Regions from separate parts of the Vallitalea maricola genome, predicted to be linked through region 2. Evidence: riboswitches for the same ligand, from Rfam matches in the RefSeq annotation. Region 2 holds a riboswitch; the other holds the start of a gene.
The links. A riboswitch is a leader RNA that binds a small molecule or an ion and turns the genes downstream of it on or off. The one in region 2 is predicted to bind cobalamin.
Positions count from the first base shown of each region.

Region 1 (3,871 bases), on a different contig from region 2:
TGGAGAAAAAATATTAATCACCTCTAAATATAATATTTATCCTGAATGGATATTAAATAATATTTTATTATATTCAATTTAATATGTAAAGTAATTAAAGAAAATATTAAGAATGAATAGAATGTAAAAATATTTAACCTATAAGGAAAACAATCCATAGAAAACATGCTCATAATTTTATAAAATTATTAAATAGATAGGATTAAGATAATCTTATTAAAAGATATTACAAAAATATGAGGAGGAAGTTTTTATGCAATAATCAGCAATTATTGATGCTAACTATACTGAAAGAGATGCTTGCTTTAAATGATAATGTCATTGTTAGTAATGCAAATGATTTTTATGAATTTTTTGTTGAGGAATGTAAATTCGAAAGTGAAAAAGCAGGTATGTACATAAGATATTATGTAATTCCACAGTACGGAGAAGATTTTATAGAACAGATAAAATTTTTAATAGTTAAAATATATCATAATAACTATTTACATTAATCAAACAAAATGTTACAATGTAGCTGTCGAGAAACAGAAAATACTAATTTGCTTTTTCTTGGACCTAATAGTATATGTATCGAGTGTACTACTGTAGGTATTTACAAAAAAATTTAATAAAGGCAGTTTGAGAGGAAGGTCACAATAATTAGTTGTGAGTGAATATTATATATTCTTCGGTGAAAATCCGACACTGTCTCAGCAACCGTAATGCCAACGAAAGGACAATATACCACTGAGAATTTCATTTTACTTGTGAAATAATCGGGAAGGTGTTTTAGTAGGAAAACCACAGTGTAAGTGGCAAATGGCTAAGTCGGGATATTCTCACTCTGTTTGTTAAAATGTAATGCAAATCCCTGAGGTTGGAAGGCATAAATAGGTGGAATCTTTATGTTCTAAACCAAGTATGTCAGGGCGCTCGTAGGAGTGTCCTTTTTAGTGCACGGAACATATGACTAAGTAAGCAAAATTCGAGGAGGAAAGAAAATGATTTTATCAAGAAGCAAAAGAAAAAGTTGTGCAATCTTACTTGCAGTGGCAATGATCCTTACAATGATGCCTCTTACTGCAAAAGCAGCAGCACCTACAAATGTAGAAGTTTATTTATCTGGTGCGGCAAATCCAAATCCTACAGTAACTACACAAGATGGTGACACAGTAGAAAGTATATATACTCGTATTACAGGTCAAAGCTATCCATGGACAGTATTATATGAAATTAACGGAAAAATGGGAGATGTAGCACCTGGTAGTTGTATCGTTCCAGATAATGCATATATACAATATTACACAATAGATAACTATCAAACGGATGTACTAGCTACAATTAGTGATTATAGTTTAATAATTGTAGATGGTAAAATTAAAGTTCTAGATGGTAAAGAATATACTTGGAAAGGTTTAGAAAAAAGTATTAACATGTCTGTACCATTTGTTAGAGATGCAAATGTAGCAGTTAATCCTAAAAACTCAAGTACTCCATTAACAACTCCAGTCAAGCTATCAGATTATGCTGGTATTGAAATGAAAAGTACTGGCGGTATTAGTACTTATATGCCTATAGAAGTTGTAGCTAATTATGATGCTTATACAACACAGCTAAACGAAGGATTAGAAAAAGTTATAGCTATTGCTGATTCCTTTGGTATTAATACAAGTAATGCAGTAAATGCATTAAATGGTTCAGATAATGCTGTGAAAGCTACCGAAAAAGTAGCTTTGGGAGAAATTATCATTGATGCTTCTATTAATAATGATATACTTCTTAGCAAAGTAACTTTTAATGAAAGTGTAGCAGTATCTGTTCCTTTTGATCCCTATGTACCAAGCTATACTTTGATATCTACTACAGGTAGTGACATTATTCCAGCTACTTTCACTATAGAACCTGTTGCTATGGCAAGTGATGCAACAATATCTTATAGTACTACTGACTCGGATATTTCATTTGCAGGTAATGTAATTTCTGCAAGTACAGCAGGAAACCATAGTTTCTCAATCAAAGTTGCAAAAAATGGTGCAGAGAGAACATATGATTTTGTCTTCACTTGTGATGCTCCTATAGTTGCAGGAGATCCATCTGTTTACGCATTTTTACCTGCTCCTGGTCAGTTTACTAATGAAGGTATAACTGTTGGTGGATGGGGAGACATCTATCTTTCAGGTACAGATGGTATTAAACTATTAGCAGATAATGTTGCATCTACAGGTGTATCACTAGGATTTTTTGGTGGATACACAGTATTTGATATGAAAAATATTGATAACGACCCTAATAATAAATATGGTGTGGATTTTATAGTATATGGTAATGCTTTCTGGAATAATTCTGAACCAGGTTGTATTCAAGTAGCTCAGGCTGATAGTGAAGGAAATCCTGATACTTGGTATGATATAGCAGGTTCTTTATATTATGAAAACAGTACAAAAAAGAACTTTAGTTTAACTTATGAAAATCCTAATCCTAATGATAATATAACACATACAACAGCAGGTAATAATCTTGGAACATTGGATTCTGTTAATTATACTGGTAGTGAAACTGGTACAATTACAAAAAATACTTTCCATAATCACAGCTGGTTCCCACTTAATTGTAACTACTTTACCGGAAGAAACGGAAACCTTGCTTTAGATAAGACAAACCAATTGTCATTTGCAGACTATAATGATTCACAAAATAAGTTAACAATAACAGGTACAATGCTTGGTGGCATTACAGCTACTACAACAACTGGTTTTGGCTTCGGTTATTGTGATGTTCACCCTAATAGTAGTGGAGATAAATCAATAGCATATAATCCTTATGGAGTAGCTTCACTTAGTTCAAGTTCAGATTATAATACTTATATAGATGGCACAGGCGGTGGAGACCCTATTGATATTAGTTGGGCAGTAGATGTAAACGGAAACCCTGTTAATCTAGACAATATTCGTTTTGTACGTATCTATACTGGTGCTGCAGCTATGAATGGTATATTCGGTGAAATCTCTACTGAGGTTTGTGGTATTAAGAAAGCTACTAGTACAGGTGGAACAGTTCCTACTACTAGACCAAGTATTGAGATTGATGGTATGACATTTAGTGATTTAGAAGGAATGGGTATTACAGTATCTTCAACTTCTATATCTCAAAATCAAGAAATAGTAACTATATCTGGATTAGCTGAAAATTATACTGATTCATTTACAATTGGAGCTTCTGGATATGATATTTTTAATATTAATAATAGCACATCTAATACGTATGATTTAACATTGAATACAAGCGGAGAAACTCTTCTTCGTATAATTGCACAAACTTCAAATCAATCTCCATATATTGTGCTTTTGAAACTCTCTTAATAGCTAATGAAGGTAGAGTTGCTGATTTTTTAGTAACTCTGCCTTGCTTACTAAATAAATAGATAGAAGGTGATAGTATGTATTTTAAAAAGCGTCTATTTAGTTTTTTTATAACTATTGCTATAATAATAGGAAGTTTATCAACAGTTATTTATGCAGAACCTAATGATATTTCAGTATGGTTTTATTGTGAGAATCCACAAACGGTGACTTGCGATGATAAAAATTTTTTTGTGGATGATAGAAATATTGTTGTTCCTATGCAGAAGATTACAATAACCAATTCAGATATTTTACGTATTAATTCACTAATTAAAGAACATATTGATTATGACAAATCATTAAGTAATACTTATACAGTTGCTCATGTTTTTATAAAAGCTCTTGAGAATAAAGGTATTATTGAGTGGTGGAATTATGTTACATGGGAGAAAGATGGAAGTATTAGTGCAATAGATGGAGAACAATCAATAGGGATTTATTCTAGGAAACTAAAAGAAAGAAAATATTATGGCATGAGTCCATTAATT
Region 1 covers NZ_BTPU01000033.1:6,923-10,793, forward strand. Annotated here, with positions in the region: gene AACQ14_RS11140 (FadR/GntR family transcriptional regulator) at 1-21, opposite strand, end outside; gene AACQ14_RS11145 (hypothetical protein) at 276-494, shown strand; cobalamin riboswitch at 670-818, shown strand; gene AACQ14_RS11150 (hypothetical protein) at 984-3,341, shown strand; gene AACQ14_RS11155 (S-layer homology domain-containing protein) at 3,419-3,871, shown strand, end outside.
Region 1: linked by a shared signal. The riboswitch ahead of AACQ14_RS11150 (hypothetical protein) and the one ahead of AACQ14_RS01040 (cobyric acid synthase) in region 2 are both predicted to bind cobalamin.

Region 2 (3,871 bases):
GGATTTCGTATCCGTTTACTTTTAGGTTACAGGAATTTTTTGCGAAGGGGATTTCCAGCATTATGTTTCCTGTTATTTGGGTTGTTTGTTTGATTTCTTCCATTTCTGTTTTTATTTCTAAAAGACCTAGACCATTTATACTGTTCATGACAGTTTCTACGCCTTTTTCATCGGTTATGGTTTCTCCGAGCATTTGATAGCCACCGCATATACCAATTATGGGGATATCATTTCTGTGAGCTCTGTAGATACCTGCTTTTAGGGATGAATTATGTATGTATTCCATATCTTTGAGGGTATTTTTACTTCCTGGGATGACTAATAGGTCTATGCCTTCAAAATCTTCGGTTTCTTTTATATATCTTACGGATACTCCTTCTTCTAATTCGAAGACAGTGAAATCCGTGAAATTGGACATGTATGGTAAACGGAGTACTCCAATTATGATGTCTCCTTCTGCTTTTCTATCAAATCTTTCTGTAACGCTGTCTTCATCATCTATTTTTAATGGTTCAAAGGGAATGACTCCTAGACATGGTATTTGTAGTTTTTCATAGAACATATCTATGCCTGGCTGGAGAATTTTTTCGTCACCTCTGAATTTGTTTATTATGTATCCTTTGATTCTTTTTCTTTCTTCCGGTTCAAGAAGCATGACTGTTCCATAGATTGAGGCAAATACACCACCTTTATCAATGTCACCAATAAGAATTACTGGAGCGTCTACCATTTCAGCCATACCCATGTTGACTATATCATTTTCCCTAAGATTAATTTCTGCTGGACTTCCTGCTCCTTCTAATACAATGACATCATACTTGGATTGTAACTTGTTGTAAGCCTCTACTATATGGTCTTTTAATCCGGCTTTTGTACCAAAGTAATCTTTTGCACACATATTCTTGAATATTTTACCATTCAATATTACTTGACTTCCAACATCACTTGTTGGTTTTAGTAGGATTGGATTCATTTCGACAGTAGGTTTTATACGAGCGGCTTCAGCTTGTACAACTTGAGCTCTGCCCATTTCGTTCCCGTCTTCTGTTACAAAAGAATTTAGCGCCATATTTTGTGATTTGAATGGAGCTACACTAATTCCATCATCATTTAAAATTCTGCACAAAGCAGCAGTAAGTATACTTTTACCAACGGTAGAAGCTGTTCCCTGAAACATAATATTATTCATTTTATCACTCCATTTTTTATTATAGATGCATTTTATTTAGTACTTTTTATATTTTATCAAGTTATTGATTGTAATATGGAACTTACATTTTTTTGTTTCCAATGGGGGATAATGTTTGCAGAAATGTTTATCAGAATTGATTTATGTACCATAAATATACATTAAAACAAACCCATATCTCCACACGCAATCTGGATTTAATATACATAGTAATCCAAATAAGTATCCTGACTTATACATTAGCCTAATGCAATGCCTTCCCAAATGCTGATTCAGTGGCTTTTATTGCATTAGTAGTAAATACAGTAGCGGTGGCTGTACTGGATTTTCACCAGTTTCCTTATAAATATAGATTACTTTACTCACTTTTACATATTATAAATAATAATGGTGAGCATATATTAAATTATATATATGGAATCATTATATTCTATAATAAATATAAAATCAATAACTTGACATAATTAAGTTTTTGGATTATACTCAAGTAAAATCATTTAGATGTTTGTCTAATAATCTAATAAGCACATAAGGAGTGATATAAACATGAAAAGATTTATTATTTCATTAACAATAATTGCAATGATATTAGTTGGTTGCAAAGGGACTGAACAAGAAAATAATGAAGATACCAAAAACGTAATTAATGATGAACAATCAGATATAAAAGATGATACATCTGATACAGGTCAATCAGATAATGAAGCATTGGTAGATGGTACCGAAAAGGAAATTGCTACAAGCCTCAATAATGCTTTTATGGATAAAGATTTTGAATTCATTAGTAACAACTTTAATTATTCTGCTAAATTAAAACAGATAATTAATGTAGAAATGTTAAAATCAGCAGATAGTCAGATTAATGGTTTAGCTGGTGAGTTTGAAGAAGTATTATCCACAAAAGTAGTAGAAAAAGATAATAATAAAATAGTTATTATAACAAATAAGTATAGTAAATCCAATATCAACTGTACTGTATCATTTAACCAAGATAAGGTTATTGAAAATTTTTCCTTAACACCAGCTCAGGATGTAAAAGAAGTAAGTGTTCCTGAAAATGTTAAAGAAATACCTGTGGAATTTGGTGAAGAAGAGTACAGACTTCCTGGATTGTTAACTATTCCAAAAGATAAAGATAAATATCCTATTGTCATTCTTGCACATGGTTCCGGACCACAAGATAAAGATGAAACTGTAGGACCTAATAAGCCATTTAGAGATATTGCATTCGGACTTGCAAGTAAAGGTATTGGAGTTCTTAGATATGATAAAAGAGTATTTGCTCACCGTGATAAATGGATATCAGAACAAGAGAAATTGACCGTTTATGATGAAACCATAGATGATGTGGTATATGCATACAATTATATTCTTGATAACAAAGATATTAATGCTACGGGTGTTTATGTACTTGGTCATAGTCTCAGTGGTTACTTGATGCCTCGTATAGCTAATGAGATTCCAGATGCAAGCGGTTATATTGTATTTGCTGGTCCTGCTAGACCTTTGGAAGATTTATTGGTATATCAAATACCTTATTTATCTAATCTAGATGGTAAGATTACTGATGAAGAACAACAACAAATTAATTATTATAGGAGTGTTTATGATAAAGTAAAAAATATTGATGAGTCCAGTAATTATACATCAGCAGATTTGGGTGGAGTAGGCAAAGCTTATTACCTTGATCTAAAAGATTATAAACCTACTATAGTTGCAAAAGATATTACTAAACCAATGCTATTTTTACAAGGTAAAAGAGATTATCAAGTTACTTTAGAAGACTTTAATATGTGGAAAGAAAGCTTGGAGTCAAAAGATAATGTAACAATGAAATTATATGACGGACTTAATCATCTGTTCATAAAAGGTGAAGGTACCCCTAATCCTGATGAATATTTTATACCTTCTAAGGTGGATAATAATGTTATTGATGATATTTCAGAATGGATTCTCCTAAATAACTCAAACTAATATTATATATGAAACTTTCATAATAAAGGCTCTGTTTAATTAATCTTCAACTTAAACAGAGTCTTTATTATTATTAATCTCTTAACCTATACATACTTGTTATGTAATTATAATATATTAAATAATAATAAAAAACTTGAATTTAATTGTAACTCCCTTATCCTTTAACAATGCTGGTTAATTCTTTTGCTCTCAAATCTTCCAATTTATAATACTCTCCATTAATTTCATCTGATAATTTTTTACCTAACCCTAATTGAATAAAACCACTTTCAGTATCTATAACCATAGTTTGTATACCTTCATTTCTTATTATCCCAGCCATATGTAAGGCATCATCTATAGGCTTACCATTGTTCAATGAGACATTGGCTTTGCCATCTGTGACGAGTACTATCAAAGGCTCCATATCCGGTTCTTTTACCTTATAAGATTTTAGCAATTCATAAGCTGCATATAAACCAGAAGCTAAAGGGGTTTTCCCACCTGTAGGTATATTCTTCAGCCGCTTATCTGCCATATCTACACTTTTTGTTATTTGAAGTAGAACTTCAGCCTTATTTTTTCTAAAAGCAATCATCCCTACTTTATCCCTCTTCTGATAAGCATCATTCAACATTGAAATGATTGCTGACTTTACAGCCCTCATTCGTTGTTTTGTTCCCATAGAACCACTTGCATCAACTACAAACAATATTGTACTACCTG
Region 2 covers NZ_BTPU01000003.1:2,740-6,610, reverse strand. Annotated here, with positions in the region: gene AACQ14_RS01040 (cobyric acid synthase) at 1-1,189, opposite strand, end outside; cobalamin riboswitch at 1,390-1,565, opposite strand; gene AACQ14_RS01035 (alpha/beta hydrolase) at 1,736-3,163, shown strand; gene AACQ14_RS01030 (magnesium chelatase subunit D family protein) at 3,321-3,871, opposite strand, start outside.